DNA from 4 places in the Lysinibacillus sp. NPDC058147 genome. Region 2 is predicted to be linked to each of the others. Evidence: riboswitches for the same ligand, from Rfam matches in the RefSeq annotation. Region 2 holds a riboswitch; each other region holds the start of a gene.
What was found. Region 2 has a riboswitch for cobalamin ahead of ACFVT8_RS07955 (hypothetical protein). Riboswitches for the same ligand answer to the same signal wherever they lie in the genome.
Positions count from the first base shown of each region.

Region 1: another riboswitch for cobalamin. It lies ahead of ACFVT8_RS22850 (FecCD family ABC transporter permease); the one in region 2 lies ahead of ACFVT8_RS07955 (hypothetical protein).
Region 3: another riboswitch for cobalamin. It lies ahead of ACFVT8_RS08645 (ribonucleoside-diphosphate reductase subunit alpha); the one in region 2 lies ahead of ACFVT8_RS07955 (hypothetical protein).
Region 4: another riboswitch for cobalamin. It lies ahead of ACFVT8_RS17725 (hypothetical protein); the one in region 2 lies ahead of ACFVT8_RS07955 (hypothetical protein).

Region 1 covers NZ_JBHVUJ010000013.1:25,848-34,152, reverse strand. The annotation lists gene ACFVT8_RS22870 (TetR/AcrR family transcriptional regulator) at 57-635, shown strand; gene ACFVT8_RS22865 (DMT family transporter) at 698-1,051, shown strand; gene ACFVT8_RS22860 (DMT family transporter) at 1,051-1,365, shown strand; gene ACFVT8_RS22855 (heme ABC transporter ATP-binding protein) at 1,788-2,582, opposite strand; gene ACFVT8_RS22850 (FecCD family ABC transporter permease) at 2,588-3,634, opposite strand; cobalamin riboswitch at 3,852-4,044, opposite strand; gene ACFVT8_RS22845 (biotin transporter BioY) at 4,217-4,813, shown strand; gene ACFVT8_RS22840 (hypothetical protein) at 5,098-5,271, shown strand; gene ACFVT8_RS22835 (NADPH-dependent FMN reductase) at 5,268-5,810, opposite strand; gene ACFVT8_RS22830 (nitroreductase family protein) at 5,873-6,490, opposite strand; gene ACFVT8_RS22825 (ring-cleaving dioxygenase) at 6,582-7,565, opposite strand; gene ACFVT8_RS22820 (MarR family winged helix-turn-helix transcriptional regulator) at 7,616-8,050, opposite strand; gene ACFVT8_RS22815 (S-layer homology domain-containing protein) at 8,210-8,305, opposite strand, start outside.
Region 2 covers NZ_JBHVUJ010000002.1:521,661-529,965, forward strand. The annotation lists gene ACFVT8_RS07950 (GTP-binding protein) at 1-949, shown strand, start outside; gene ACFVT8_RS07955 (hypothetical protein) at 1,118-1,888, opposite strand; cobalamin riboswitch at 2,134-2,317, opposite strand; gene ACFVT8_RS07960 (hypothetical protein) at 2,517-2,639, opposite strand; gene ACFVT8_RS07965 (hypothetical protein) at 2,974-3,402, shown strand; gene ACFVT8_RS07970 (amidase family protein) at 3,643-5,112, opposite strand; gene ACFVT8_RS07975 (MFS transporter) at 5,504-6,763, opposite strand; gene ACFVT8_RS07980 (aKG-HExxH-type peptide beta-hydroxylase) at 6,862-8,118, opposite strand; gene ACFVT8_RS07985 (hypothetical protein) at 8,136-8,305, opposite strand, start outside.
Region 3 covers NZ_JBHVUJ010000002.1:646,070-654,374, forward strand. The annotation lists gene ACFVT8_RS08640 (ribonucleotide-diphosphate reductase subunit beta) at 1-268, opposite strand, end outside; gene ACFVT8_RS08645 (ribonucleoside-diphosphate reductase subunit alpha) at 281-2,494, opposite strand; cobalamin riboswitch at 2,657-2,844, opposite strand; gene ACFVT8_RS08650 (hypothetical protein) at 2,955-3,638, opposite strand; gene ACFVT8_RS08655 (ECF transporter S component) at 3,635-4,129, opposite strand; gene ACFVT8_RS08660 (bifunctional adenosylcobinamide kinase/adenosylcobinamide-phosphate guanylyltransferase) at 4,532-4,924, opposite strand; gene ACFVT8_RS08665 (histidine phosphatase family protein) at 4,873-5,472, opposite strand; gene cobS (adenosylcobinamide-GDP ribazoletransferase) at 5,445-6,221, opposite strand; gene ACFVT8_RS08675 (bifunctional adenosylcobinamide kinase/adenosylcobinamide-phosphate guanylyltransferase) at 6,249-6,824, opposite strand; gene ACFVT8_RS08680 (histidine phosphatase family protein) at 6,836-7,444, opposite strand; gene ACFVT8_RS08685 (pyridoxal phosphate-dependent aminotransferase) at 7,456-8,305, opposite strand, start outside.
Region 4 covers NZ_JBHVUJ010000006.1:109,569-117,873, forward strand. The annotation lists gene ACFVT8_RS17705 (MATE family efflux transporter) at 1-558, opposite strand, end outside; gene ACFVT8_RS17710 (tyrosine-protein phosphatase) at 786-1,553, opposite strand; gene ACFVT8_RS17715 (hypothetical protein) at 1,700-2,284, shown strand; gene ACFVT8_RS17720 (ABC transporter substrate-binding protein) at 2,273-3,235, opposite strand; gene ACFVT8_RS17725 (hypothetical protein) at 3,237-3,779, opposite strand; cobalamin riboswitch at 4,040-4,240, opposite strand; gene ACFVT8_RS17730 (hypothetical protein) at 4,458-5,006, opposite strand; gene ACFVT8_RS17735 (C40 family peptidase) at 5,609-6,796, opposite strand; gene ACFVT8_RS17740 (ABC1 kinase family protein) at 7,294-8,305, opposite strand, start outside.

The DNA of each region.
Region 1 (8,305 bases), on a different contig from region 2:
TTTGTTTCTGCTATTTTGTAACATATTAAATAAGCAGGCTAAAAGCGAGGGATTTCATGTCAAAGGAAGAGAAAATTATTCAAGCTGCAATTGAAGTTTTCCGTGAAAAAGGAATTGAAAAGACAAAGGTTTCTGATATCGTAAAAGCTGCAGGTATTGCGCAAGGGACATTTTACCTTTACTTCCCATCAAGACTTTCCGTTATGCCAGCCATTGCGAAAGTTATGGTGGAAAAAATTATTACTGCTATTAACGATGGTATTTCAAAACAGGAATCTTTTGCAAAGCAACTTGAAAAAGTAGTAGATATAATTTTTTCCCTAACAGAGGAATATCGAGATGTATTTGCACTTATCTATGCCGGTATTACACAAACTGAGCATATGAAAGAATGGGAAAATATATATGCTCCCTATTACGAATGGATGAATAATTTCTTATTTGAAGCTCAACAACAAGGAACGATACGCACTTCTCTAAATACTACACGTTCTTCAAAACTTATTATCGGTCTAGTAGAATCTGCCGCTGAACAAATTTATTTGTATGACGACAGTGAGGAAGAATCAATTAGACTTCAAAAGCTTGAGCTGATCGACTTTTTACATCACGCACTCGGTTTACGTCACACCTAAGTGACGTTCTCTTTTACGCTAAAAATGACTGAATGTCAGTCATAATAGAAAGGAAATTAACTATGCAAAAAGATTGGATTTATGTTGGATTAACTAGTTTGTTTGAATTGTTTTGGATATTTGGCTTTAATGTTGCCTCTTCTTGGTGGCATTGGATTATTATTGTGTCCTTAATTGCGTTGGATTTTCATTTCTTATCGAAGGCTTGTGAAAATCTACCAACAGGCACAGTTTATGCGACTTTTGCTGGGGTCGGTACAATTGGTACTACATTAATGGACATTTTTATTTTTGACGGAGAGTTTAATGCTATTAAAGGCATTTTCATGTTTATTTTAGTACTTGGTGTTATTGGTCTTAATTTAGCAGATAACCCTTCAAGAGATCATGATGAAAAGAAAGGAGTTAATGCATAATGGGTTGGTTACTTGTTTTATTAGCTGCAATTTCAGAAATTATCGGTGTTATAGGTTTACGCTTTTATAGTCAGAACAAAACTTTACGCAATTTATTAATATATGTAGGCGGCTTCGGAATGTCCTTTGTACTTTTATATGCATCCTTTAACTATTTACAGTTAAGCATCGCCTATGTAGTTTGGATTGGTATTGGTACAGTTGGTGCTGTTCTCGTGAATATTATATTCTTCGGTGAATCTAAAAACCTGACTCGAATTATTAGTATCATCGCCATTATCATTGGTGTTGCAGGCTTAAAAGCAATATCTTGATTCGGTTTGATTTTATTTCTTTATATTGTGGATATACCTTTTGAAATTAATTTTTTCGTTGAAACTTTATTTTATAACTATAGGTGTCTATTAAATAAAGTACAGCTCTTCGGCATAACGAGGGGGTGATTTCCGTTCCGACTGGGCGCTTTGTAGCTGTCGCTACGCTGCAGGGTCTCGGGCCAACAGATGTTTTTTGAGCTAAAGCGTAGTGCAACGTAGCGACGGTCACGAAGGCGTTATCACAGAATGTGATGCTTTTAGCCTTCGTTCCTCTATCGCTGATCCCCAGGGGGTCGCCCAGTGACCACTCCAATCAACCACTTCGCTTAGCGTGCATCTTCTGGCATATCACTATAATTTATAGTGATAAACAATCCTCTAGATGCATTTATTTAAAAACTTATTTCAATATGTATCAATCATGTAGTTTCTAAAGCTTGCTCCGTGAATTGCTCTGGGATATACATTAAATACGGTTTACCTGTAAGTGGATGTGTTTGTATATCGGCATAAACACCAAATACATCTTGTAATAATGCCGGTGTAAGTACTTCTTCTGGCGTTCCAAAACAAACAATTCGACCTTGCTGTAAAACATAAATTTGATCGCAATACATAGCTGCAATGTTTAAATCATGTATTGCAGCAACAACTGTTAAATGTAAGGTTTGGATTAAATCCATAAGCTGTAATTGATGCTGAATATCTAGATGATTCGTTGGCTCATCTAAAATAAGCACCTGCGCTTGCTGGGCGAGAGCACGAGCAACCATCACACGCTTTTTTTCTCCACCCGAAAGAGAGCTAAAGCTACGTTTCTCTAAATGAGCGATGCCTGTTTGTTTCAGTGCATTTTTTACAATTTGAAAATCTCGTTCTTGATCAAGCTCCAATAGTTTTTTATGAGGTGTTCTCCCCATACTCACTAAATCATGCACTGTAAAATCGAATAAAACTGGTGTTTCTTGACTCACAACTGCTAAATTTCGAGCAATGCTTTTACTCGATTGCTTTAAAATATCCTGTTCATTTAGTAATACTGTTCCACTTTCTGGCTTTAATAAACGATACATATTCTTTAATAGCGTTGACTTCCCACTACCATTAGGACCAATTAGCCCAACAAATTGCTTGTCTTTTATTTGAATACTTACTTCATGTAATATACGTGCATCAGAAATGGAGAATGATACTTGTTTCGCTTCTAATGTCATATGCTTTAATCTCCTTCACCGAATGAATAATTGTTACTACGTAGCAACCAAATAAAAAATGGACCACCGCAAAAAGCCGTGATAATTCCAATTGGCATTTCCTCAGGAGCAATTAAAATTCGAGCAATTGCATCTGCCCAAACTAAGAAAATCCCCCCTAATAATGCACTAATCGGTATGACATATTTATGGTTTGAACCTACAATTAGCCTTACAATATGTGGAATGATTAAGCCGACAAATCCGATTGAGCCACTTACAGCAACAATCACACCCGTTAATAATGAAACTACTAAAATAAGCTGTATACGAAATTGTTGTAAGTTAACTCCTAATGTGACTGCTGCTTCTTCCCCCAGCAGTAATAAATTTAAGCTTCGATAGTGGAGCCATAACAAGGCAAATACTACAATAAAAATAATAGTTGGGATTAAAAGATTACCCCATTTAGCACCAGCTAAGCTTCCTAGCATCCAAAACATGACCGCCTTCATTCCGCCCTCTTGTTTTGACATCATTAAAATAAAGTTTGAAATAGCAGATAAAATAAAAGACACTGCCATCCCTGAAAGTAAAAGTCGAAAGACAGAAATTCTACCTCCAACGCGTGATAAGAAGAAAACTAACCCCATTGCCGTAAGAGAACCTAAAAATGCAGATACAGAAAGTGCATAAGCTCCTAAAAATGAAAAAGCACCTAAAATGATGACGGATGTAGCACCAACCGTCGCTCCAGAAGAAATCCCCAAAATATATGGTTCTGCAATTGAATTACGAACAAGTGCTTGAATGGCTGCTCCAGCAATTGCTAAACCTGCTCCTACAATAGCAGCGAGTAATACTCGCGGAGCTCGTATTTGCCAAATGATAATTTCCTGTGAGCGACTCCAATCTTCTTCTATTGAATTTTGTATTATTGGGATTTTAGAAAGGATCACTTTCCATACATAAAATGGGGTAACAGAAACCGATCCAACCATTATCGCAATTGTCATTGAAATGATAAGTACTAGAAAAAGAGTCATTGAGAGTAGCATAAATTTTTTATTCATATGTTTATTAACTCCTATTATTAAAGATCAATTTTTCCTTGGCGTAATTGTTGTTGCTGCTGTCGTTTACTTTCGGGACAAAAAGAAGCATTGAATGAAGATAAATGAAACAAAAAAGGGTATTCTATGCAAACACGCATAGAAATACCCTTGATAAAACAACATCAGAAAGATTTCCTTCTACTATTGTCCGTAATTGCTTTCATCCACGTGGGCATTACAGGAATTACTAATTGGCAGGTCTCCTGGCTTCGAATCAATGTTACTATGATTGCCTTCCCATCCTAGAACAGTGGCTAAATCATCATAGAACTCCTCTTTACAGTTGCGGGACAGCGTCGGATTTGCACCGACTTCCCTTTTAAGTGACACATTGTACAAGATGTCACACCATTAGCATCGAATATTTAAAATTATGACGATTCTATCATATATTTTAATAGTTAGTCTATAACTAACAATGATTTATCAAGTTAAGTAGGGAAAATCACTTTGTGTTAACTATATATAATTATCAAGTTGACACAAAATCATTATTTTTTTACACTACTATTATCAACATTACTTTTTAGGGGTGAAATAATGACAACAATTGCAGAACATACTCATCACAAATTAAGAACAGTCGATATTGCCTATATTGGACTATTTTCAACATTGATGATGATCGGAGCTAATATTACGTCCATTGTACCTTTCATGATGGTTGGTGGAGTACCTATCACATTGCAAACATTTTTTGCTATTTTAGCAGGGCTTATTCTTGGTAGTAGAAAAGGGGCACTCGCTTGTACTGTTTATATGTGTATCGGTTTAGCAGGTGCACCTGTATTTGCTCGATTCAACGGAGGCTTTGGACAAATAATAAGTCCTACATTTGGTTTTATTGTCTCTTTTATAGTAGCTGCATTTGTCGCGGGGCTTATTGTAGAACGCAGTGGGACGAAGAAAAGCTATGTAGTTGCAGCATTAGTTGCTACAGCTATTAATTATTTACTAGGAACAAATTGGATGTACTTTGCCTATAAGCTATGGGCTAGTGCTACTGATGCTTTCACTTATAAGGTAGCATGGCTTTGGATGATGCCCCCTTTACCAAAAGATATTATTTTAGCTGTATTTGCAGGTATTTTTGCATACCGCCTTCAAAAAGTGTTAAAAATAATTCCAATTAAATAAAGAGATACAAAAACTGTCCAAAAGTATATAGCATACTTAATTGGACAGTTTTTGATTCATCACCAAAATTTGTTGATAACTTTTGCTATGCAAATAGTTGATTGTAGTGGAGACTGGGCGACTTCTCGGGGATTAGCAATAGAGGAACGAAAGCTAAAACCATCACGTCCTGTGATAACGCCTTCGTGACCAACATCGTGTTGGCCCGAGACCCTGCAGCGAAGCGGCTCATCGAACGCCCCCAGGAAGCTTTGCTCTGTGCGAAAGCGTAGCGTCAGCAACAAATGTTTTCTGTAGCAAAAGCAAAGCGACAGCTACAAATGTTTTCTGTAGCGAAAGCAAAGCGACAGCTACAAATGTTTTCTGTAGCGAAAGCAAAGCGACAGCTACAAAGCGCCCAGTCGGAACGGAAATCAACCACACGTTTTGGTGTGATGATCCCAGTTTTTTATTTTTAAACGTATTTTTTCATCCAGTTTAAGAAGTTATCAATAACTACATCTAAGAATTTGATAGTACCTTCATCTGTTAAATTGCCTTCTGTATCAAATTTAGTGTGTACTGCTCCAATATAAACGTCATTACCACTAAGTAATGGTGAGTTTACTCCAGGTGAGAATAAAATATCTCGTAAATGTAATTGTGCTTTAACAGTACCTAAGTTACCCATTGATGCCCCCATCATGAATGATGGTTTGCCAATCATTACTTTATCCACGCGAGATAACCAATCGATGGCGTTTACCATAACACCTGGTACTGTACCATTATATTCTGGTGTCAACCAAAGAACTGCATCTGCCGCTTTTACTTTTGCTTTAAAATCAAGTACAGGTTGTGGTGCTTCATTTTCGATATCTTGATTATACATTGGTAAATCATTTAAGCTTAATATTTCAAGATCAATTTTCTCTGTATAACGCTTTTGAATAAATTTCGCTAATTGCATATTGTAAGATTCTTTACGGATACTACCTACGATCGCTACTACTTTCACAATATTTCCTCCTAAATGTGCATTAATTTTATTATTTGTAAACAGTTTTATTTTATACCGCCCTAATAGTAGGTTGCAAATTCCTCAACTGGTTTACGGTAACCACGTAAGCGGCGACTAGTTTCTTTTTCTTTACCTATAGTAAGCATTAGTGCAATTTCATGTGTTTCTGGCACGTTAAAAAGTGCTCTCATTTGTTGTTGATCAAAACCGATCATTGGACATGTATCCCATCCACGATTTTTGGCTGCCAACATAAATAACATAGCTGAAAGTGAAGCGTTACGAACAGCTTCCTCTTTCTTAAATTCCTCGCCACGTTCTTCATAAAATTTAGTATTTTCATCGACAAGATTTTCTAACTCACAAGCATTAATAATGCCTAAGTCTACCATCCCTTGATTAAGGTTAGCAGTGTTTTTATAGGCTTCTTTATCTCCTAAAACAAGTATAACTGCTGAGGCAGAGTGCACTTTATACTGTCCGTATGCCGCTTCTCTTACTTGTTCTTTTTTTTCTTCATCTAATACTACGATGTAATTGGCATGTTGTAAGTTAAAGGCTGATGGAGCAAGCTTAACATCCTCTAAAATGGGACGTATATCTTCTTCGCTCATCTTGATGCCCTCAATAAAATTATTCGCAGAACGTCGCTTATCTATTAGTTTTGAAAATTCCATCTAATTGACCTCCAATCATTTTTCTGTTAAGAGTATGTAACTTCCATTCGAGCAGAGGCTTTTGTATCTCTGCTGAATGGAATAAAAAGTATTACTCATATTCTTTATCGAACGTAATCGTACTTCTTACAGTGTCAATAGGACGAACAAGCTTTTCAATTTGTGCACGCTTTGGCTCTAAAAATGGTGGTAACGATAATTTTTCACCTAAAGTTTCATAAGGCTCATCTCCCATAAATCCTGGGCCATCAGTAGCTAGCTCAAATAAAATTTGTGGTGCTACTCGTGCATAAAGTGATTCGAAGAAATGACGATTTACATAACCAGAAGTATGGAAGCCAAAGCTTTCAAATCGTTCAGTCCATTCATTTAGTACAGCTCGATCCTCTACGCGGAATGCAGCATGATGTACTGTACCAAAGCCTTGACGAGCTACTGGTAACACTGTGTTAAGTTCTACAACGATTTGTGCACCGTTTCCACCTTCGCCAACCTCAAATAGGTGGAAATCCCCTTCTTCCGCAATTTCAGTAAAGAGCATCACTTTTTCTAGCATCTCTTTGAAATATTTAAAATCAGCAACTCTGACAAAAACCGGACCTAAGCCTGTAATTGCATGTTCAAGAGGAATCGGTCCATCTTGCCACGGAGTGCCTGATGCCACACCTGTATTGTTTTCATCAGAAATAAGTTGATATTGCTGATCGTCAAAATCGACGAAAGATAAAGTTTTTTTGCCGAACTGCTCTTTAATACCTGTATGTTTTACATTTAATTTATCGAAACGTTTTACCCAATAGTCCAATGCCACATCTGTTGGCACGCGGAATGAAGTTTTTGAAATTTCATTTGTTCCATGCACACCTTTTGGAATGTTTGGGAAATCGAAAAATGTCATATCAGTACCAGCGCTACCTTTATCATCTGCAAAGAATAGATGGTATGTTTGGATATCATCCTGATTAACCGTTTTTTTCACTAATCGCATCCCTAACACATAAGTAAAAAATTTATAATTCTCTTCAGCACTACTTGTAATGGCAGTAACGTGGTGAATTCCTTTTAAATGATTCATTTTCTGTTCCTCCTACTTATCTCGATTTCGAGATATTTACGTAAAATTTTTTATTTATTAACTGCATTCAAACCAACCTTTTTCAGAGACAAAATCATTGTGTCCTTCTCCTGTTGATCTAATACTTCAAAAATCTCGTTAATTTTTTGTTCATGCTTTGGAAATATTTCTTCCATCAATGTTTGTCCTTCATATGTTAATAAAACATATGTGACACGACGATCCTTAGGGCAAGCACGTCGATACACAAAACTTTTTTGTTCGAGCTTATCAATAACATACGTGATGCTACTACTTGCGATTAAAATTTTCTTTCCAATCACTTGAATTGGCTGCTCACCATGGTGATATAAAAACTCAAGTACCGAAAATTCGGTTTGATTTAATTCGTATTGAAGTAAATCTCTCTTTGTTGCATCCTGAATCGTTTGATACGCCCGGAACATTACCGTAAAAGCTTTTAAATTACGATTGTCTTCCTTCATACGACTCCCTCTTTCCAATTACTTCGAATTCAATTATCTTTAATTCGAGATAATAATAACATATAAGCTTCTAAACAGCAATCCTTTTGTTTTACTTAAATCATAAAAAAGGTATCCCCTAAAATAGGAGATACCCTTTCATTTATAAATTATCGATTACTAATAGTAATTGCGGCCGTTGTTATCCTCATAAACAGCCTTTGCTAGACGAACTGTAGATATAGCCAAATCTGCATACGTCACTTTCTCAGTAGC
Region 2 (8,305 bases):
TTTACAGGCAAAAGTACAATATGAAGGCGATCAACATATAAAGGAAGTATTAAAAATTTTCCGCACACTTGAAGCAGAAGAACCATCTTTACGTGTGCTGTGGCATGAAAAATTTCAAGAAATTCATGTACATATTATGGGTGTCATCCAACTCGAAGTTCTGATCGACGTGCTAAACAAACGCTTCTCGCTAGACATTTCATTTAGCGAACCACAGATTTTGTATATGGAAACAATCGCAACAATGGTGACGGGCTATGGTCATTTTGAGCCATTAAAGCATTATGCAGAAGTACATTTATTTATGGAGCCTAATACACGCGGTACTGGCAATACATTTGTCAATGCATGTCACGCGGATGATTTATCGGTCGGGCATCAACGACTCATTGAAAAACATTTATTCGAGCGCGATCATCATGGGCTGTTAACCGGATTCCCCGTGACAGATATTCGCTTCACTCTTTTAACGGGACGCGCACATATTAAACATACTGATGGTGGCGACTTCCGTGAGGCAACATTCCGAGCATTACGGCAAGGGCTAGAGCAAACAGAAAATGTATTACTAGAACCGTATTACCGCTTTAAACTAAAAGCCCCTAGTGATTTTATCGGCCGCATGATGACCGATATTCAACAAGCTGCTGGCACATTTGACGCGCCAATCTTAACTGAACATGATGCGATCTTAACCGGTCGAGCCCCCGTCGCAACATTTATGAGCTACAGTACAACTTTTGCCGCCTACACCAATGGTAAGGGCGTACTTTCTCTACAATTCGATGGTTATGATGTGTGTCACAATACAGAAGACATCATTGCGCAAATTGGCTACGATAAGAACGCCGATCCCGAATATACTTCTTCTAGTATTTTTTGTGCAAAAGGCAAGGGCTACTCCGTTCCATGGCAAGAGGCAGAAGCAGCTATGCATTGTATTGACTGAAATTATAAAAACAGGACATGAATTTATATCATTGTCCTGTTTTTTATGTTTCGTGGGTATTCTATTTCCTTTCGCGGTATTCGCCTTGCTTCCACGGGTATTCGACCTGCTTCCGCGGGTATTCCACCCCAATTCGAGGGTATTCATCTTCATCCCGCTCGAATATTTTTATAAAACTTGTACTGTTTTCTGTGCTTGTTTAAAAATGGGATATGAAGGCTCCACTACACTGTAATTATGAGAATTTGAGAAATCAATTAAAATCTTGCCCGGCCGGCTTCTCAAAAGTTGCAAATTATCAATTAATTCAAGCAATAGTTCATGACCGTTACCTCGTGGATGCCAGTTTAAATGATAATCATTAAGTTCCTTCACACCTTCTATAAATTGATGATACTCTCGCTCTACAAAATTAATCAGTCGTTTGTCTTTATGAGCTACCTGAGATAAATCCACTAAATATATTTCATAAAAACGCATTACGATCGAGCACAATAAATCATTGACCCGAGCAGCACTTAATATTGGCTTAGGAGCCTGAGAAAGTCGCTCTAAATTTGGTTTTGCACGAGTTGAATCAATGCGTGTAATTAAATGATAGTGCTCACCATTCACCTCATACACAATCGGATTTGTCGGCATATACATCATAAAACCATTTGTTTTTGTTTTAAGTTGATCTGTAATATCGGCCTTTGCAAAAAGATGTCCATTAATATTTTCATTTTGAATCCAAATAATATCTTTGTTATATAAAATTTGCTCAAATAATCGTTCATTACTAATAAGATTGCTAGCTATTAATTGATCAACAAGTGATTCTATAACCATTCTTGTTGTAGCTTTCTTAGTAACTTCAGTGCGTGGCTGCTTACAAATTTTCATATCTAAATCTAAATTCTGCGATTTTTGTGCTGTATATACATGAATATTCGTCATACTGCATCCTCTTTTCGTACATATTTTCAAAACGGAAGTCATCAGTAAAAAAAGGATTTCCTATTTAAGCGAGGAAATCCTTCAATTTATCTTTTTCGTTCATCATATAATGTCAAACAATGCCCGAATATGGGGAAATTAGCCTGATAGCCAATACCTTCATTTATTCTGGGCGTTTGACGTACAGTGACGAACAGAGCATTCTGTTTTGTCAACATGCCACCTCCTATTCCTCGTAGGGTTATGGTGTGTACTCATAATAGGCAGGTATCCTGACTTATGGTCATCGCTACTTTTCGCCTTCCCATCGTTAAACAGTGGTCTATGAAAAGTCACTCACATTTACAGTTGCGGGACAGTGTCGGATTTGCACCGACTTCCCTTTTAAGTAAATTGCACGCAATTTACACCTATTACTTCACGCTATTCAGTTGTCAAAGGAATCTAGTATACTCTACATTCCTTTTGGATTAATTAAAACCAATTGTATAGGAGTGTATTTCCAAAGTCAAATAACACAATATATTCCAGTTACTTATTCTTTTTCTTCATGTTATCTTCTTTCCTATAATGCGTAAATACTGCTAAATCACACGCATCTTCTAGTAAATAATTCTGTTACATTCGATTACGGACGAGCACGGACGAGCTTTATCACACTTACTTCACGAACATTGTAACGTAAATCACCGCCAACCTTAGTCGTAAAAATCACAACTCTTTTTCTCATAGCTATTACGATTGAGCTCACTTGTTCTTCCGTTAAATTATATGTTGCCCTAACATTGCGTTAAAATGTTTTCTTTATGCCACACTATAATTACTTCGCTTCATTGGATTCCATATGACCTCCAATTCCACCTAAAAATTCAAAACTAAAGATTTTTATAAAGGCGAAATGAAGGGGCTAAACTCCCCTACTATCTGTACACGAACAATATCCCGTTTTCGGACCTCTTTAATAATATTTAATGGAATAATAATCCTGTTTACCTTGTTAAGAATATAACGATAAAATATTATAGTGTCAGATTTTAATCTAGCTACAAGCAAATATTTAATAGATATACATAGGAAGTGAACAATTGTATTACTTTATACTCGTTTTAGGATTTTTATTTGTTATCATGTCAGTTATAGTTTTTATTTTTATGTATGTCGAGAAAGAATATCCGTTTTTAAATGTAGTTAAGACTGTTTTTGGATTTTTATTTGGTATTTTTTTGTTAGTAGTTACTCTACCAAGTCTAAAATATTTTATTCAAAAAGATTATGATGTTATTAGTGGGAATTGTACGATTGAAGTTTCTTCATCCGGGCGCTCTGCAGAAGCAACCTTTAACATGATTGATACCAATGAACAATATTACTTTTCGGAAATCCCTTCACTTGATGCTTATGGTAAGTCAATTCCTTACTATTGTAAGGTGACAGTTACAAAAGACCATATCTTTGAAATCGGTTATGAAATTTATGATGTTAAATCACGAAAATTAATATTAAAAAATGACTAGAGACGTTTGTAGCCGCCTCTAGTTTTATTTTGGTCAATGTTGCAACAAATACCGTTTTTCATTAACTGATTTAGTCTCTACTGTTGACGGGATTGTGTGCGTTTACTCGCGTTGTTCGGGCGGTAAAGTGGCGATTTGGTAGAGCTTGTTGCCAAAAGGAAATTTACGGTGAATACCCATAGGCAGGTATTCTTTCTAATGATCGTCACTACATTTCTCCTTACCACTTCCCAGAGAATCTTAATACAACTTCGGAGCTTTTCGTAATTTAGTTGCTTGTTCAAATGAAAATGCAAGTTTTATAAGTACATCTTCACTAAATGCAGTTCCTGCGAAAGTTATGCCAAACGGCCTCCCATTTTCCATATACCCTGCTGGGACGGCAATAGACGGATATCCAGCTTTCGCACTAATTGTCGAACCTATATAGGATGGAAAGATAATCGCATCTAAGTCATATTTTTTTAATGTATAGTCGATTCCTTGTTCTTGAGAAAAATACAAATCCTCTAGTTTTGCAATTAAATAGTCAGAATCTCTTAACGTGTTTGGTAAATTCTCTCTCGATTCTAATTTATCTTGCCCATATTTTAACGACTTTCCTTTTGATCGTTTATTGAATTGAATTAACTCAGAGATAGAATGCATAGGCATGTGGGAAGGCAGATTGACTAGGAAATTATTTAAACTATGCTTTAATTCGTATTGCATCACTCCCCATTTCCAGTCTCGATGAAAAGAAGGGATTTCAATGCCTTCAATAGTAACGGCTCCTTGCTCTTTTAAAATCTGAATTGCATTATGAAAAAGTGCTTCATCATATTCCCCTGAGTCATAATAAGCTTTTGAGGCATTATTATAAACACCAATTCTAGCGCCATTTAATCCTGTTGCATCTAAAAAAGGGGTGTAATCCTTATACAACCTTCTTTCACTTTTATATGTAGCGACGTCGTCTTGATCTACTCCTGTTAATACTCCCAATAAAATAGCTGCATCTGTTACTGTTCTAGCCATTGGCCCTGCTGTGTCTTGAGAGTATGTAAACGGAATAATGCCTTGTCGACTAATGAGCCCAATAGTCGGTTTTAAGCCGACTACTGAATTTTGAATTGCAGGACTTAAAATTGAGGCGTCTGTTTCAGTCCCAATTGATAAAACAGAAAAGTTCGATGCAACTGCTACTGCTGATCCTGAGCTAGATCCTCCCACAAAAAGTTCTGGATCACCATAAGGATTAAGTGTTTGTCCACCTCGAGAACTATAGCCTGCCCACATCGTACTCGACATACCGTTTGCTAATTCAGTCATATTTGTTTTCCCTAAAATAACTGCCCCTGCTTCACGGAGCTTTTTTACTAGAAATGCATCTTGCTTAGCTAAATAATTTTCCAGTGCTAGTACGCCTGCACTAGTATGCATAAAATCTTTCGTTTCGATATTGTCTTTTAAAACTACTGGAATTCCGTGTAGAGGCCCTCTAGCCCCTTTTGTTAGTCTTTCCTCATCTAATGCTTCAGCAATAAAGATTGCCTCAGGATTAATTTCAAGAATAGAATTAATTTTCTGTCCGCCTTGATCATACTTAGCAATTCTGTGTAAATAATACATAGTTAATTCTTTTGACGTTATATCACCTTGTACCATAGCTGTCTGAATATCGATTACTGACAATTCTTCTTTAAGAAAACTATTAAAATTTATGCCCATTCATGTTCCACTACCCTTCTTTATGAGATTTTCAATTGGAATTTAGGAGGTTATTATACTGTTGAAATGGAACCATCAATTTATTTAATACAGATAGCAAAAACATGAAAATGAATAATAAGTACTAAATGTAGGTTCTCTTCAAGAGTACGTTAGCGATTAGGAAATTACAAACATTTATTCCATTATAACTTAAAAAATAATATAAGTAGGTGAAACACTATTTCTTAAGCAACTGCGTTGAAGACTGAATTCCAAAAAAAATAGGCTACCTTTCGTTACGAGAATTCATAAGAAAGATAGTCTAATGAAGGTGATTTATGGGTGCACCGTTATGGCTATTTTAAAAAGCTATTCTTTACTACTGCCACGTAAAAAGAATTGTGAACTATTAATTGCTGTCCTTACGAATCGCAGGATCTAAAACCATAAGCAAAACAACAATACCTCCAAATATTGCTATTCCTAAAAATAGATTACTGATTGAAAAATGCACCAAAAGGGTTCCGGTTAACAATAAAGAAATTGGTTTACTTGATTCGAGTAATACACGCATCGTACTTTGCGATCTACCAAGCACTTCTCTAGGTACTTTAATCATAAATAAAGTTTGTAAGACAATACTTGCAGAAATACTTCCTAGACCTACAATAGATACTAATAGTGTTACTACCACAATATTGTCTACAAAAGCAAGGGCAGCAAATGCACCTAATAATAAAGTTAAACCCACTATCATTGGTATTATTTTTTTTGTTTTACTAAAGAAGTTTATAGCAATAGAGCCGATTAGTATGCCTATTGCGAAAGCTATCTGTACAATGGCTAACTCAGAGGCGTTTTTCACAAACATTGGGAATAGTATTGACACTGGAGCTAACATAAAATTAATTAATACTAAGTAAATTATCATGCCTCTTAATATAGGAACAGAAATAATTGTTTTTAGTCCTGTTTTTAAATCAACAGAAAAGTTCTTGATATTTAATTTTGTTTCAGATTTTTCTGTTAAGGATTTTTGCTTAATGAGAGCGATACATATCAAAGAAATAAAAAACGTTGCTGCGTTAAATATAAAGGCAGTTGAAAGGCTATAAACTATTAGAACTCCAGCTATAGCTGGCGCTAACAATCCAACTATTGTTTGAATTGTTGCAGAAAGGCTCTGAGCACGAGCCATCAAATGGTCTGGAACAATTTTTCTAATTGCAACTGTTTTGGCAGGAGAGAAAAAGGCATTAAATGAGGAAGTTATAATTGTTGCAACAATTAACATCCATGGACTTAAATAACTCCCGATTAATAGTAAAGCTATCAATAATATTACAAGTCCACGAAAAATATCTGCGATAAGCATGTATTTTTTTTGATTTCCTCTATCAACCAATACTCCAGCGAATATACCAAAAATTATAGTAGGTATAATCTCTGCTGCTAATACGAAAGACATTAGTATAGCAGAGCCTGTTAATACTTTCATGGTCCATATTAAGGTTAAAGCGTATACACCATCTCCTATTGCAGAAACAAGCTGACCAACTATTAACAAACTATAATTTTTAATCGCAAAAAGGGCTTTATAACTGTCTTTTTTTTCATCACAATCAACGATGTCTTTACTTAATTTTGATTCAAGGGCTGTTTTAGACATTAATTACCCCCTATAAAAATATTACTTTGTAACAATCATTATCTACCTAAAAGACTCAAGTTTTAGACGTATAATTTTAAAACATTTTAATTCACATCTTATGTTGTTTCTTCTAATTTTTTGTTCTTATAAACAATGCTTCGTGCCTCGTTAAAAATATGTTCACCAATCGGGCTTAATTTACCTGATTGGGAAATTACCGCCATACCTTGTTCTAACTGTTGTAATACTAGTTCTAGTCTTTCTGAAATACTTGCTACAGGATACATCTTGTATAGTCTCTCTAACCACATAGCTACTCGAGTAAATGCAAAAACACCATGAAATACTCCTTTCATTGGCCGAGGATCTTCACGCCATGGGGAGTTGAATTTCTCTGTATGTTCATTTAATACAACTGGATCAATTACAAAGAGTTGTTCTAATCTGGAATGGGCACATTCATGTACAATATTTTCGGTAACCCACAAAAAATCATTAGGATGATGAGACAGGAAAATAGCATCTGGGAGTAGATTTGCAGTAAAACCACCAAAAGCATCTGTATCCATAATTGCTATTAATTTGATATGGCTAGTTATCTCCTTATAATACTCTGGCCAAATTTCTGCTATTAATTCTAGACATGATTTATAATACAAGTGGTCATTCAAAGTAAAATCAATATTACTTATCAAATTATCTTCATTACTTTTTCTTACATTTAAAACTCTAAAATTATTTGTTAAGCATTTACTAATTAGAGGATCAGAAAAAGTAAGCGAAATGCCGTCTATTGTATTTATACTGTTTTTTTCAACAGAAAATTCTGAATTCTTTAAAAAAGAAGAACTAGATTTATTGATTAGAATTTCTGCAACAATTTCTGTACCTTTGCTAAAGGTAATTTTATTTTCATGGGTTGAAATAAAGTGAAAAGTATTTTTTTCTGGTGTTTTTATTACGTAGTTTAATCCTGGAATTTCAATTACACCATCAGAAGAACTTAGAATAGCTGTCTTTATTTCTATCCCATTTTTTGCACACGGTAAAATAAAGTAGCTAATGAATTTTTGAATATTTCCAGAAGTCATTAACTTGTTAATTAAGTCTGTTTCATCTAATTTATAACTCAAACCATTTGAAACATATGTTGTTAGATCGATAGCAAAATAGTTTAAACCAGGACTATAGATGGAAGTCAAAAAAGCTTGATTATTTAAACTTTCTTTCAAAATTGTCAGAACGTCTACTGAGACTTCACCGGATTTTTCTATTGCATTAAATATATTATTAATCCTTTGATAAAAAGGTCTTAAACTTAACTTATATATTTGATCATTCTCCATATGAGAAGGTTGTAAAAAAGTTAACATTTTCCTCACCTCAATTTTTAATTTTGAAACAATGCTACTGTAAATGTATATGGATCATCTTCAATTTCTTGATGTGAATCAATTTCAGCTTCAAGTTCACGAAGCTTAAGTATATATTCTTTTACTTTTGTTTTAGGAATTCTAGCTTTAACTAATGAAAACTCAGCTGGCGCTTGATCTGTAACTG
Region 3 (8,305 bases), 120 kb from region 2:
CACTGTCTAATAATGCTAGCAAGCCAATGATTTTTAAAAAGGATTCCTGTTCATCTGCTGATAGCCCTGGAAACTGCTTTACATCATTGCTCATATTAATTTCAAATGGTGTCCAGAAGTTGCCTAGCATTTTTTTATACTTTGGATATGCCCAGCTAAAACGCACATCATCCCAGTTTAAAATGTTAGAAGAACGTCCGTTGACAATTCCTGTTGAACGGTTCGGTGCATCCTTATCCATAATTTGTCGTTTTGTAATTGTTGTCATTGTTATTTCCTCCTAGCTTGCGCAAGACTCACATTCTAGCAATTCTACAGACGTTGAGCGCACATAATAAGTCGTTTTCACACCGCTCGCCCAAGCATTCATATGCAATGCTAGTAAATCTTTCGCCTTGATCGTATTTTGAACATATAAATTAAGTGAAATGCCTTGGTCAATATGACGTGCTCGTGCAGCATTTTGCTTGATTGTCCAATTTTGATCGATGAAATAAGCAGATTTATAATACCAAGTCGTCACTGGTGATAAATCTGGTACTGTTACTGGAATTTTGTAATCCTTCTTCTCTTCTGAATAACTCTTTTGGAAGATCGGATCAATCGTAGCCGTACTGCCCGCTAAAATAGATGTTGATGAGTTCGGTGCAACTGCCATTACATAGCCGTTACGCATACCTTTTTCTGCAACCGCGGCGCGTAATGCATTCCACTTATGACTGTCATAGCCACGTTTTTCAAAATACGCACCAGTATGCCAATCTGAGCCTTCAAATAATGGATAGGCTCCTTTTTCACATGCTAAATCGTTAGAAGCACGAATCGTTAAATACGCAATTTCCTCATATAGCTTGTCCGCAAATTCTACAGCTTCCTCAGACTCCCATTGAATTTCTTTCAAAGCTAATAAATGGTGCCATCCAAATGTGCCAAGCCCAATACCGCGGTAGCGTAAGTTCGTACGCTCTGCTTGTTTTACTGGAATTGTATTTAGCGCTATAACGTTATCTAGCATACGTACTTGAACTGGGATCAATCGTTCTAAAACACCAGCCGGAACTGCTCGTCCTAAATTGATAGATGATAAGTTACATACAACGAAATCTCCAGGCTTGCGACGTGTTACGATAACGTCATCTTCAAGGGTAATAGATTCGAATTCAGTAGCAGACATATTTTGGAAAATTTCTGTGCACAGGTTCGAGCTGTAAATCATTCCTTCATGCTTATTCGGATTCATGCGATTCACTTCATCTCGATAGAACATAAACGGTACGCCTGTTTCTAGCTGTGAGCGCATAATACGCTTCATAATATCAATGGCTGGAACGACTTCACGACTTAACAACGGATTTGCGATACATTCCTCATATTTAGTACGGAAAGAACCGTCACCCTTTTTCTCATCGTAGTAATCCTCTAGTGAATAGCCCATGATTTCACGCACTTCATGTGGGTCAAATAAATGCCACTCCCCACGTGCCTCAACAGTTTCCATAAAGATATCCGGTAAGCATAGCCCTGTGAAAATATCATGGGCACGCAGACGTTCATCCCCATTGTTTAAGCGTAAATCTAAAAATGTGAAGACGTCTTTATGCCAAACATCTAGATAGACCGCAATAGCTCCTTGTCTTTGACCTAGCTGATCGACTGAAACCGCTGTATTATTAAGTTGTTTAATCCATGGTAAAACACCACTTGATGCACCTTTAAAGCCTTTAATTGATGAGCCCCGGCTACGAATTTTGCCCATATAAACACCAATACCACCGCCGTACTTCGATAATGTTGCGACATCTGTATTAGTGTCATAAATACTTTGTAAACTATCATCTACTGTATCGATAAAGCAGCTTGATAGCTGTCCATGTGTTTTACCTGCATTCGATAATGTTGGTGTAGCAACAGTCATATATAAATTACTCATTGCCCAGTAAGATTCACGCACTTTTTCTAAACGATTTTCAGTTTCATCTTGCATCAAAGTCATCGCAATGACCATCCATCGTTCCTGTGGTAACTCCACTGGTGTTTTTGTATAATCACGGACTACATAACGGTCCATTAATGTTTTTAAACCAATGTACGTAAACAACTCATCTCGACTTGATTCTAAATAAGAAGCGAGTTCCTGAAGCTCCTGCTCACTATATTTTGTTGTTAAACTTTCATGATACAAACCGGCTTCTGTATAGTGTGCTAAATGTTCTGGGAAAACCTTATAAACATCTTTCACTGAGACACCACGACGCATCGCAAATTGGTCATATAATTTTTCTAAATAAATTTGAGCTGCGACAAATGTCCAGTATGGCTCCTCTTCATCAATTAGGCTAAGCGTTTGTAAAATCATCGCATCTGCCCAAGCTTCAAATGTGGCATTATCGTTTTTTCGTAGCCATCGATCCGATAACCTTACAAAACTTTCGAGTTCATCCTCCGTGTAACTTTTTTTGAGCTTAGTCATTTGCTGTTCAATTTGAATTGTCATGTAACATTCTCTCCCTTTCCTTCTCCAGACAACACAAAAAGCGATCGCGCAACATTTATCGGTTACGTGATCGCTGTAAAATCGGAAATGGAAATGAAGGACATGGACACAAAGAAGTGAACAAATCTTTCGCCTCCACTTCTCAATCCCCGAAGAATGTGTTGCTGTCTTGAACAACTCGGCAGGTCTCCTGGCTCATGCTTCGTCCAAATGATGGCCTTCCCGTTCTTCACAGTGGCCTATTTATCATTTGTCAGCATTTACAGTTGCGGGGACAGCTTCGGCCTAAGATGACTCTTTTTCCGAATTCCCTTTTAAACCATATTGGTACCGCTTGTCCAAAATACTATATATTGTGTTTTAACTCCTAAACAAATCTAACATATTGTGTTTATTGTTGCAATAGGCGTTTTGCCCCTTACAAGTTATAAAGTGCTACATTTTCTCGATGCAAGCCCAATTACAATGCAGTTTTACGTAGTTTTTCAAAATTTCTAGGAAATTTTTTTTGTGCTAATTGCTCTTTTTCTGGCTGTATTCCTAGTAAAACTACTGCACATGGACCAGCCGATTTTTCAACATCTAATGAACTTTTGACTTGTTGTTCGCCAAAAAGTCGAGTAAATTCGGCTTGTAGACCTTTTGATCCGACTGGCCATACTTGCTGCACGATTCCCTCTTTCCACGCCTGAAAAATAGGTTGGAGCTGTGCGACATCTTCAGGCTGAGCAAGGATTTCATTGCCTACAAGCGGTAATCCATAGGTGTACCAACTAAGCTGTTCATACTTAGTTGCTATGCGTTTTTGCTGCTCACCTAGCATCGTTATAGACAAACCTGATTGTAGAGTCGGCATATTGGACTCTGTACTACCGTCTATTTGCGGACAATTAAGACCCGCCTCGTCAAAAACCTGCTGAATGCCTGCAACATAACGAGACCATGCAGTATCCCCTGAAAAATTAGCGAGTAAAATATGGCTTGGTAAAGCATTTGCAGCAAGTTGCTCTAAAAAAGTAACACGTGCCGTGAAGTATGCCGTAAGTTTGTCTGGGGCAGACACAACATCTTGTGGTTTTTCACCAATTGCTGCGGCATTATCTGTTGTAGCAAACAGCTCACCTATTTTTATTGCATTTCTCATTGCACTCGACCTTCCTTACGCACAAACACCTTAGAGAGAATTGGCATCACAACGGCAACGATCACTAGATTTACAAGTGTTGCCAATGGAAGACTAGTCAGTGAAGCCCAGTAAAATGCCGGACTTATGATAAAGTAAAATGGTAAAGGTGCCACTACGCCATTTAATATAAGTGCCACAGGCCATTTCCAGAAATGCATTCCTTTTTTATGCATGACCCCAAAAACCCATACAACAATAAACATTTCTACTGCGATAATAATATGTAGTGGTCCATAAGGGAAGCCAGTAGTTAAGGCTGAAATAAAATGCCCAATGACTCCCGCAACCCCAGCTAATACTGGAGATAAAAAGACAACGCTCAACAATGCAGGTGCAGAGTCAAGCGCTGCAGTTGAAATAAATGTTGGGATTTTAATGACTGCACCCACTGCACAAATTGCCGCTACCATGGCAGTGAGCGTCAATTTCATTAATCTTTGTCGATCCATTCCATTTCCTCTTTCCTTTAATATTTGGCTATTCATTATAACGAGTGGTTGATTTCCGTTCCGGCAGGGTGCTTTTATCGCTGACGTTTCGCTTTCGCGCAGAGCAAAGCTTCCTGGGGGCGTCTGATGAGCCGCTTCACTCGCTATGCTCGCTCCAGGGTCTCGGGCCAACAGATGTTTTTTGCGCGAAAGCGTAGTGCAACGTAGCGACAGCAACAGCACCGATGTTGGTCACGAAGGCGTTATCACAGGACGTGATGGTTTTAGCCTTCATTCCTCTATTGCTAATCCCAAGGAGTCACCCAGTCTCCACTCCAATCAACTAATATACATAGCATAGGTTTTAAAAAAATCAACCCAAAGATTTTTAATGAAAAGCCTTCTAAATTTTTCAAATCTATATCATTTGATTTGTTCCCCAATACCGTACCAAATGCGTACGATTTGTTCGGCTTCAGCAAATAATGCCTGGTACAAACGTCCACATGTATCACGCAACAGTCGAGCCTGTTTTTCCATTGGCACAACTCCACGTCCCATATCGGTCACTATTATATAGACGGCACAATTTTCTTCAAGAGTCTTTAGTCTTGTCAAAATGGTTTTGACAAGGGGTTCATCCTCCTCAAGATTTTGTGTCACGAGCCACTTTTCTATATTTTTAATAACTAACACATCACAGGCTGGGCTGTCATCAGGTATATTGCCATCAACTAGCTCAACTTTTTGACCTGCAAGCAAGTTCATGACATAGTCGGTTTTTCCACTATAGGCGCCTCCGATAAAGACATGCATCTCGCTCCCTCCTCCCAAGCCTTTCTTGTAAACGTTAAAGAAAACATTTTATCATGCGGTGTTTGATACGACCAAAAAGTTTGCTCAGTCGGTGCAAATTTTACAAGAAGTGCCCGAATAACTCCCCCATGGACAACGAGATGATAAACATCTTCACCATTTGGTAATGCAGTGAATCCTCCAATGACTCGCGCACAAAAAGCATCAAAGCCTTCCCCCTTTGGAGGTGGTGACAGAACGGGGTCATCTAACCACGCACAATAGCGACTATCCGTTTTTAATTCCTCATATGTTTGCCCTTCAAATTCCCCGAAGTTCGACTCTCGAAATCTCCTATCAGACACATATGTTGCATTCGGGAAATAATGGGCAGCTGTTTCCCTACAGCGCAGCAAATCACTACCATACACCTTCGTGACATTTGGATCTACAATAGTCAATATAGATGCATCAGCTAATGAAGAATCTGTCCAGCCGATATATCGCTTCTCCAAATTTTCCTTTGTTGGTGCATGTCTCATTAAGTGCACAATAACAACGTCACCCACAATACAACCTCCATTCCTTCAATTGATGCACCGAGTAAATCCCCAGAAACGCCACCAAAGTTGCGCACTGTAAATTGCCGAAAGACTAAAAAGGCAATCGCTAATACAGCCATCAACACAAGTGGAACAATTGAGAAACCTATGACAAACAACAAGCTACTATACGCCACAACTAATGTGATAAGCATAAAGCAAATAAGTAATCCCGGCTTAATATGTGTTTTAAAAAAGTAGGCTAGCCCCTTTTCTTTCGAGCACTTGAGCGACATAAAATAAAAGCTCATGCCCACTCGTGTTAATAACGGAATAAACACAAGCATCCACAGCGCTAACTTATGCTGGACGAATAGCTCATGCAGTATGACCAATTTTCCAAGCACTAAAAATAACACGGATAGCACTCCAAATGCGCCAACACGTGGATCATCTAAAATTTCAAGCCGCTTCTCACGGTCCCGATACGAAAAATAAGCATCCCCCATATCAATAAAACCGTCTAAATGTAAACCACCAGTAAAAAAGGCAAATAGTCCAACAATCACAAAAGAAAGCAAGATCTCACTGCTTGCCGTCCATTCTGTTAAACTATAAATCACCGTTGCCACTGCGGTGCCCATGAGCGCCCCTACCCATGGCAAAAAGGCGAACATCCCTGTTATAGTTGCCTTCGTTAAAGGAATTTCTTTATGTACCGGCAATACTGTAAAAAATTGAAACGCAAGTTGTATGCTATGCCAGAAATTTTTCATCGACTTGCCTTCCTTCTTCGTCATTTATTATTTCCATTTCTTTAAGACACCATAATTTATTTCATACGCCTCATTTGCTATAGAAACGAACCATTGATGTAATCTCCCAAGCGTTTGTCGGTATAATTCTACTTCCTCGCTAGAATATGGAGGCTCATCGAATAATTCATTCGAGACGATAAAAAACGTCACCCTTTTCTCAAGTAACGTCCCTACCTCCTCTTTTAAACTATCAAGCTTTTGCTCTAAACAACCGGGTTGATCCACGCAGGGCGTTCCCGTGTCAAAACCTTCGTAAAAAGCATTCGTCAGCCATGTTGTAACACAATCCCATAACACGACATCTCCATCGGACAGTTTATGCAATGTATCTGCCATGTCATAGGGTGCTTCTATCGTCAGCCACTCAATGTTTTGCGCACGTCTGTCTGCCTGATGGCGCATTATTCGCTTCTCCATCTCATTGTCCAACGCTACTCCAGAAGCAATATAAATAAGTCGTTGTGCTTGGTTAAACTCTGTTTGATAGTGAGTAACAGCCGCTTTTTCAGCAAAGTGGGATTTACCACTGCGTACTCCCCCTGTAATGAAAATCAGTGGCATAGTTACGCCTCCTATTGTAAATGTTGAGTGTTTCCGATCTCTTTCACTAGCCATTGCGGTCCGACTTGTTCAATAATCGTGACACTTGTACCATTAATAAATGGTTCTGCCCACAGCTGATTGATGCTTCGCCCTAAAATGGCGTTAACGATGCATTTAATCGTTACAGCATGAGACACAATTAAAACATTGTTTTCGGGATATTTTTCTGCAATTTTCTTTAATGTAAACATTGCTCGTTCTGTTACCGTACCAAAGCTTTCCGTATGGGTTGCAACGAATTGTCCGGGATAATCGGTATATAGTTCATAATCAAGGCGATGCGTAGTCATAATGTTCTCGACTGTTTTTCCTTGCCAATCTCCTAAAAAAATTTCCCGTAAATTATCCTCATAATAGATTGGAAGCTGTCGATCAGCAAGAAGAATGTTCAACGTTTCCTTAGCACGGCCACTTGAACTGCTATACGCCGCAGTAAAAGAGAAATTTTTCAAATGATCTCGAAGTTTTTCTGCATGTGCAATACCCTTCTCGGATAGTGGCGAATCCAACCATCCCTGTAGCCGCTGCTCTTTATTCCACATCGTTTCACCATGTCTTATTAAATAAAAAGTCGTCACCTTTGTCACCCCTAATTTGCGTTAAACCACGTTTGCAAACAATTCTGTAAATACGTCATAGCCGTAATATCTTTAATTCCTATACGGAACCATTCACCATTTAAGCCCATAAAGTTTTTTGTATGGCGTAGCACGACGCCCTTTGATAAACAGTATGTAAAAAATGTATCTGGTTGCTGATTTTTCGGTAATGCAAAACATACATAATTCGTTACACTATTTGTCACCTGACAACCATTTTCTTGTAAATAGTTCTGTAGCGATTCCCGTTGATTTTTAGCATAGGCAATAGCTTGCTTACAATATACATGTTCATCTAAACAACCTGTCCCTATAACGAGGGCAAAGGCATTCAAATTCCAATGCGGTAGGATAAACTTTAGCTCTACAACAACTTTTGGGCTCGCTACTAAATAGCCTAGACGTAATCCAGGGATTGCATACATTTTTGTCATCGAACGAACGACTATCACATGAGGATTATCTGTCACATACTGGATTAAAGAATAGGCTTCATCTACCCAGTCAATAAATGCCTCGTCAATTACAAGCTCACAATGGACGTTTGCACCGTGAGAAATTAATTGGAGAAGCTCCTCTTTCTTCGGAAGCACTCCCGTCGGATTGTTCGGTGTACAAATATATAATGCATCTGCGTTCGCCATTTCATGCTTCAGATGCTCCATCGGCAATGTGTAATGGACAAAATCCTCTACAACGACAGGCACAATTTCAGCGCCTGCTGCTCGTAATGTTCGTTCATATTCTGAAAAAGTTGGATGCACGATAATAACACGCTTATTTGCGTAACGTCTAACTAGAACACTAAAAAGCTCGGATGCACCGTTACCTAGTAATACA
Region 4 (8,305 bases), on a different contig from region 2:
AATTAAACCGTAGTTTAATACAACGTGTAGCACATTCATACCTAGTGATACATACATCGTTTGCTTTGTCCATCCATGTACACGAATAATCGCTGCTAATGCATTTATAATTGCCTGTAAAAAAATAAAACTTCCTATAATCACTAAATAGCTTTGAGCGTATTTAAGCACTTCCCCCCGCAAGTTCATCATGGTCATTAAATGACTTGAAAAGATGAAAAATAAGACACTCATCATTAGTCCAACGACCAAATTCATCGTTACTGCTAAAGCAGAAATTTTCGCAGCTTCAAAAATGCGCCTTGAACCTAAATATTGAGATACAACAATGGAAGCACCATTACCAACTACTTCAAGTATTAAAATCGCAATATGAATATATTGATTGGCTGCACCAACTCCTGATACAGCATTGTCTGATAAAGCACTGAGCATAAATGTATCAGCTAGTCCCATTAACATAAATAAAAATACTTCTAAGAATATCGGCCACGTTAAATGGAACAAACTTAACTTATCTGCCTCTTGTATATCACTTTCTTTTAATGTATCTGCCAATACTTTTCACTTCTCCTATACGCTTTATAAAGATTTTTACGGGCAGTACCTAAACACTTCGCTTTCAATAAAGATAAATTACTGCCCGTTAACGTGGGATAAAAATATATAGTATCTTATCATAGATTTTTAGGGTGTAAAGAGTTTTTATAATGAAACCTTAAATTATAAACCTAGTATAATACGAAAAAAATCCCTCTCACAATTTTATGTGAAAGGGTTTCTTATCATAGTAAGCAATGGTCCTGCAATTGCTTACGTTTTTTTGTTGTTAAGCCGAACTCATGCTCTAAAAAAGCGGTCTTAGAGCCGTATCGGATATCCATTGCATCAAATGCTGCTTGTAAATAGTCCTCACGAGCAGACATTAAGGCATAAAATTGCTGTATTTCTCGATCGCTATAATCTTGCTGAATGGTCTGAGCCATTCGTTCTACTAAGGGACGTAAATGTACATTTGTATCTAAATAGTCCTCCATGATCGTTTCCTCAGGTACGTCTAAAGCAAGTAAAATAAGTGCACTACCAATACCTGTTCGATCCTTCCCGACCGCACAATGATGGACAAGCCCTAGGTTTTCAGGATGTTGAATCGTTGCTATTAACTCCTTGAACGAGGCATTATTAAAAGGCATTTGTGCATAAAATTCTCGGAACATCTCTGGGCTTACAACCTTATAAAAATCTTTTCCACCAGTATTTGTAGGCATCTCAAAAGCATGATTTCCCTTTGCGGGTATTTGAATATTCTTGGCATACTGGAATACCGGATTAGGATTATTATGAGCCTCATGGTTGTCTCGATAATCAAAAATTGTTTTCACACCTAGTGTTTCAAAAAGCTCCTTATCCGCTTTCGTCATTTTACCAAGTGCTGCTGAACGGTAAATCAAACCATTCTTAACAGTACGCCCATCTCTCGACTTATAACCACCCATATCACGGAAATTATAGACTGCCTCAAACGGTATAATCCTCATATCAAACTGTTTCACTCACTGCACCTCTCTCTGTTAGCAAGCATTCATATCTCTATTTTATAGAACAATTCGATATAATACCAATTTTCGCACTAGGAAATGTTATACACTACTTAGAGCGGTGAGGGGATTTTGAGCACTTATTTATCGGAACGGAGCGGGTGGCCGTATTACCTGATCACTTTTCTATCCAAGCGGATCTGTTTTCAACCTTACCCGATCACTTTTTCATCAAAGCGGATCACTTTTCAACCCTACCCGATCACTTTCTCTTCAAAGCGGATCAGTTTTCTACAATACCCGATCACTTCTTCATCCAAGCTGATCACTTTTCAACCTTACCCGTTCACTTCTTCATCAAAGCGGATCACTTTTCAACCCTACCCGATCACTTTTTCATCAAAGCAGATCAGTTTTCAACCTTACCCGATCACTTTTTCATCAAAGCTGATCACTTTTCAACCTTACCCGATCACTTCTTCATCCAAGCGGATCACTTTTCAACCTTACCCGATCACTTCTTCATCAAAGCTGATCACTTTTCAACCCTACCCGATCACTTTCTCTTCAAAGCGGATCAGTTTTCTACTCTACCCGATCACTTCTTCATCAAAGCTGATCAGTTTTCAACCTTACCCGATCACTTCTTCACCGAAAAGAAACCGGTTTTTACCCAAGCATTCACTTTTACCCATTCAAAAAAGCTGCCCTTAATAAAGGACAGCTCCAAAATACTATTTAAATAACTCAGGGTATACTGCTTTTGCTATTAACTCAACAGCTTCGCCAATACGCGGACCCGGACGGTTTGAAATATCAGTATCTATAGAATAAACCGCTTTATTTTGAATGGCAGTGATTGAACTCCATCCATCACGAGAAAGAATTTCTGCCGTTGGGTTTTTCACATAGTTTACTGTTGTTAAAATGACATCTGGATTTTTCGCAATAATATCTTCCTCAGATACCTTTGCCCAACTTTTGAGGTCACCAAAAACGTTCTTAACATTTGCAGCATCTAAAATCTCTTGTTGGAATGTTCCAGAACCAGGTGTATATATGTCTGGCTTCGGACTTATTTCTAAATAGATATTTTTTGGTTCTTTCACATCTTTAACTTTTGCTTGGACTTCTGCAATTTTACCTTTAATATCATCATTTAACTTGTCGCCTTTATCTTTGATTCCCATAACCGTTGCGATTTGTTGGATATCCCCGTACACATCATCAAATGTTTTAGCCGATTGAATGGCAAACACTTTAATACCTGCATCTTCGAGACCTTTTAAGGCATTTAAATTTTCTTCATCGCCCCCAGTTGTATAGGCAATAACGACATCTGGCTTTAGGGCTAAAATACGCTCACTATTAAATGTTGTAGAAGTAGAGACGCGCTCAATTTTTTGCGCTTCTTCTGGATACGTATCATACTCAGTTGCACCAACGATTTTATCCCCCACACCTAGAGCAAATAAAATTTCTGTATTACTTGGTTGCAATGAAACAATAGTTTTAGGTGCGGTAGCAAACTCTACTTCTACACCACGGTCATCTTTAACTTTATAGCTAGTTTTCTCAACTTGTTGATCTTCCTTAGAAATAGTGCCTTTATTAGTATCCTCTTTAGTGCCACAGCCAACTAATACGAGTGCTAACATTAGCACAGAAAGCCATTGAAGCTTAAACATTTTCTTCATTTCATTGATTCTCCTTTTTCTTTTTCATCGGGTATGACTTACTAATAAACGGTATTTCAGCAATACCAGCCTGCTGATTTATAAAGACAGCCATTACAAAAAAGACATTGGCTAGTAATCCTAAATAATCAAAGAGAATAGTAGGTACTTCCCGTTCTTCAGATACTTTGTGCAAAACGCGATATGATTTTTTCGCCTCACTACGGCATAAATGTAATACGGTAGCAGCCTCTGTTCCTTGAGGTAATACAAAGTTCTGTATTTCCTCCCTTACATGACTTACATAAAAATCATAGCGATCACTGAGCCAAGTTAAATCGTCTTCGGTTACCGCCAATTTACCTCGGACTGAGCCATTTACATGGTAAGCCATTGGTAAAATAGCTAGCAAATCATCTGCTACTACCTCTACCGTTTCCTTTTTTACCGCCGCTAAAGCGACGCCAATATGTGTTGTAAGGCAATCCGTTCGAATTTCAAAATCTACCGTTGATGCCTTTTCACGCATAAATGGATAACAAGAATAACGTGCATCTTTTTTCAAATCTAAGTCCCCGCTTTCCTTCGTGAAAAATTCTTACTTTATTAATTTCGTCTTGATGTAATTGCCGTCCGGAGACTTTATCTTCATTTGAATGAAGATAAACATACTTTTTTGGATTTCATCAGGTGAAATATAAGTGCACATAAAAAAAACGTTGTTTCCACTCCTAAGGAAACAACGAAAATAACATAAAAATTGTCGCATAGATACGACATAGCCTATGTATTTGCCGCATATTCTCCTAGCTTCCGAAGAGTTATCTATACGTTCAAACAAAGGTCGGTCTCCTGGCTTGTACAGTTTATTCAATCACGTTGTGAGTCATAAAAACCTTCCCATCAAATAATTCGACAGTGGTATATCTTTATGATTCCTGTACTTACAGTTGCGGAAACAGCTTCGGTTTTTCACCGAATTCCCGATTATGCTATAGTTCAGCACCCTTATTCTGCAAGAATTATTCACTTGTAAAGCAGTTTAACATAGATTGATAGGAAAAAATAGCTGTGGAATTTGAATAAACAGATACGATGGATAACAATCAAGCATATATTAACTTTTGCACGCGGATATTTTCACTGCCCCATGGTACTGATAGTGGAGTCGTTTTACTTTACTTTTTCATACTTTATAAAGCTTAACGAAAGTTTTGCGCAAAAAATAGACATTTCATAACTTTTAACGGATGGCATTCTTATATTTCTTTTTGTATTTAACATCCCTCTCTTCCTCGATTAAACGTTGTGCAATCTCTAGTAATTTTGGGTCATTCGTTGCATCGAATAGCTTTTTAAAGGATACAATAATATCATAGCGTATTAATGTCGGATGTTTTTCGTCTAAGCATATTTGAAACCTTTTCGCCAAATAGGAAACGACTAAATCTCTTTGTACCTGCCCTGCTAAACCTATTCTCCAAATTGCTTGTAAAGTATGCCTCGCAGTCACTGTTTTTTCATCATACGTTACGGCCCAAATCTTTAAGAAGTCCTCTAATACTCTTTCTTCAGGATCACTTTTCGCTGCCAATGCGCATAAAAATTGTGCAGCACTTGCACGCACATGTTCGTTTTTGTATGTAAGAGCCTGAACAAGTTGTTCCCAAACTGAATATGTCCAATCAACTGGTTCCTGCATGATTTTCAATAATTCTTCGTATGATTTGTATTGTATATCAGGGTCACGCTCTGTTAAATTACTAAAAAGTTGCAAAATCTCTTTTTCCATGATTCATCCCTACCTTTATTGTTTCAGAACGTTAATAATGGTGTACTTATAAGTGTTGTCTTGATTTCTATTATTCGTTACTTTACTACTACGTAATTAAAGTCGCAAATGATTTTAATTTTAAAGCAAACCCTCGTATTGTATACTTCAAAATTATCAGAAATGGGTCACAACATGCAAGGGAACGTTTCTTTCAGTTATATAATAATACATTTTACACGTTAGCTTTATTATTAGATGTGTCATACTTGATGGCAATCATTATATGGATAAACTAGTAATATTCCTTCTCCTGGTCCTATTATCATTTTAGTAACTAGGGCTATAGTAGTAAATATATCTACTTATGTAAATTTATTCATCCTAGATGTTATTTTACTCATTATTCGTCGAGTAGTCGACCCTAAATTAATGGATTACCATATCGGTTGCGTGTTGGGTTACTCTCATGATTTTAAATATAGCATTGGACTAAGTAATAATCAGTTAGTTATAAGCTATACTCTAATACTCATCAAATAATAAAAAAGGCCATCTTTGTAATTTCTTTTACAAAGATGACCTTTTCGCTATTTAAATCGTCTATATAATATTAAGGCTTATTAAATACGACCGAAGCCTACTAAATATTGATTCCACCAATCAAGTGATTCAATTACAACACCTTTATTTTGAGCATCGATCATCGTGTTATTTCCTAAGTAAATACCTACATGCGCTATGCCTGAACCATAGCTGAAGAATACTAGGTCACCTACACGAGCTTCACTTGCTGAAATACGTTGTGTTGCTAAATATTGTTGTGATGCTGTACGTGGTAAAGATACACCTGCTTGTTTGTAAGACCATTGTACAAGACCTGAACAGTCAAATCCTGTTGATGGGTTACTGCCGCCCCAAACATAGCTACGGCCTAAGAATTGCTTTGCAGTTGAAATTGCATCACCTGAAGATGCAGTACCTGAACCAGAACCAACAACGACTTTTTGTGGTGCTTTTTCGTTGTTAGCTTTGCTATTGTTATTAGCTTTGCTACTATTGTTAGCGTTGCTGTTGCTATTATCGTTGTTTGTTGCTTGTACAACTGGAGTAGCTGCTTGAAGTGCACGTAAACGAGCTGCTTCTTCCTCTGCTGCTTTACGTTCTGCTTCTAAACGTTCTTCTTCTTGTTTCGTTGCAATTTGTGCCTTTAATGCAAGAGACTTCGCTTCATTTTCAGCTTTTTTTACTTCCATTTCGCTTTCCTTTTGTTGAAGCTCTTGGAATTGCTTTTGAAGCTCTTTTTGTTTTTCATCTAATGTTGTTTTTTGTTTCTCTAAGTTAGCCTTATCTGCTTCTTGTTGATCTACTAATTCTTGGTCAGCATCCATTAATGTTTTTACCGCTACGACACGGTCCATTAAATCTGCAAAGCTTTTTGATTCAAGAACAGCACTTAAATAAATACCTACAGTATTATCTTGAGCTTGGTATGCAGCCATACGATCACTTAAAATCGCTGAACGTTGCTCAATACGTTTTTTAGTATCTACAATATTTGCATCAACTTCTTTAATATCTGCTTGTACTTTGTTAAATACTTTTACTTTTTCATCGATATCTTTTTGTAGTTTAGTTAATTCGTCTTGAAGTTTTTTAACCTCTGTATCTATTTTAGCTTTTTTTTCGATCATTTGTTGAGATGTTTCTTCTGCGTGCACTACTGTTGGTTGAACTGTATTAAATAATAAGCCGCCAGCTAGTGCTAATGCTAGCACCATCGACTTACGCCATTTATTGCGCTTACCCACGTTATTCTTTCCCTTCACTAGTCAATTTCGCTCTTAGTATTTTAATGTAATCACTGGAACGATTTCTTTTTTTATTCTTATATTTTATTAGCCTTTTAAAGTTTAGCATTATTGGCATAACTTTTATACTATTTCACGTCTTTTTAATCGTTTAGTAAAACTCGAAACATTCTTGTAACATTCACGTAAATTCTTATAAATTCTACAAAATCGCGTTTTATTCTACATAGCAACGTTATTAGCTGTTTTACCATTAGACCCACTATTTGTTTTGTAATGTTTTTGTAATATTTCTCGAGAACATTATCAAGTATGCCTTGGCATAATTACGTCCAGAATCGGCTTTATGCTCGCACAAAGAACTCCTTTCCGATCCCGTGACATCTGCTAAAAGAAGTTAAAATAAAAAAGGTAAGGGAGTATTTCCCCTACCTAATAGATATAAATAAATGTGTTTCAATAAACAAAGATTGATTTTCGCTCCGTGTTGGCGCTTCCTATTGCCTCATAGAACGTAGCGCTTGAATAGAAAGCCGTACTAAAAGAATGGCACATAAAAATAATCCCAAGTATGCAGCTGTATTTAAGTAAACAGCGTACGCGTCACGAATAAATTGCGAGATTGCTAAAAGTGCTACAGAAATAATGCCAAAGGTAATACCTACGAGAAGTAAGACGAAACGGGAAAATAAATTTGTAATAAAACGAGCATTATCCTCATCCGAAAAAACATCGTGATGTAAGGTGATTTTTCCGCTTTCTACCCGTTGAATGAGCTGGTCAACTCGTCTTGGCATTTTGCGCAATGTCGGAATAAGCATGGCTAATTCTTCTTGTATACGTTCCTTTGTTGCCAACGGTTCTTTAAATGGCTTCAGGAAGGTTGCACGCATATATGTGGATGAAAAATCTTTCGCTTCTGTAAAAATATCAAAATTTGGGTCAATTACCCGTAATGTCCCCTCCAACGTTACTAATGAACGTAACGCTAAACCTACTGCTGGATAGAAAGAAAGACCGAAATCACGAACAACCATAAATAACGCATGTATTAACTCCTCTGTTGGAATTCGATCCACGTAAGAGATTTTCAAGAGAATTTGATCAATTGCTTGCTCTATCTTTACACGATCTGCTTGATCAGCGTTTTCAACCAATAATGTTAAGCCGTCAAATAAAGTACATGAATTATTTAGATGAATCCCCATTAAAATTAACTTTAAGCCCTCTTGTTGCTTAGCTCCTAAACGGCCAACAGCCCCAAAATCAAGAAGGATCGGTGTGCCATCCATCTCATCTATATGGATATTTCCTGGGTGTGGATCTGCATGAAATATACCCGAAACAAGCATTTGTTCAATGAAGGAGTATAAGACAGTCCGTGCAAACTGCCTACGATTATTTTCTAATCGATTAAATTCAGACGTAGCATTTGCAACACTTTTCCCCCGTATATATTCCATGACAATAATATTTTCATTACAATATTCTGTATAGATTTTAGGAATC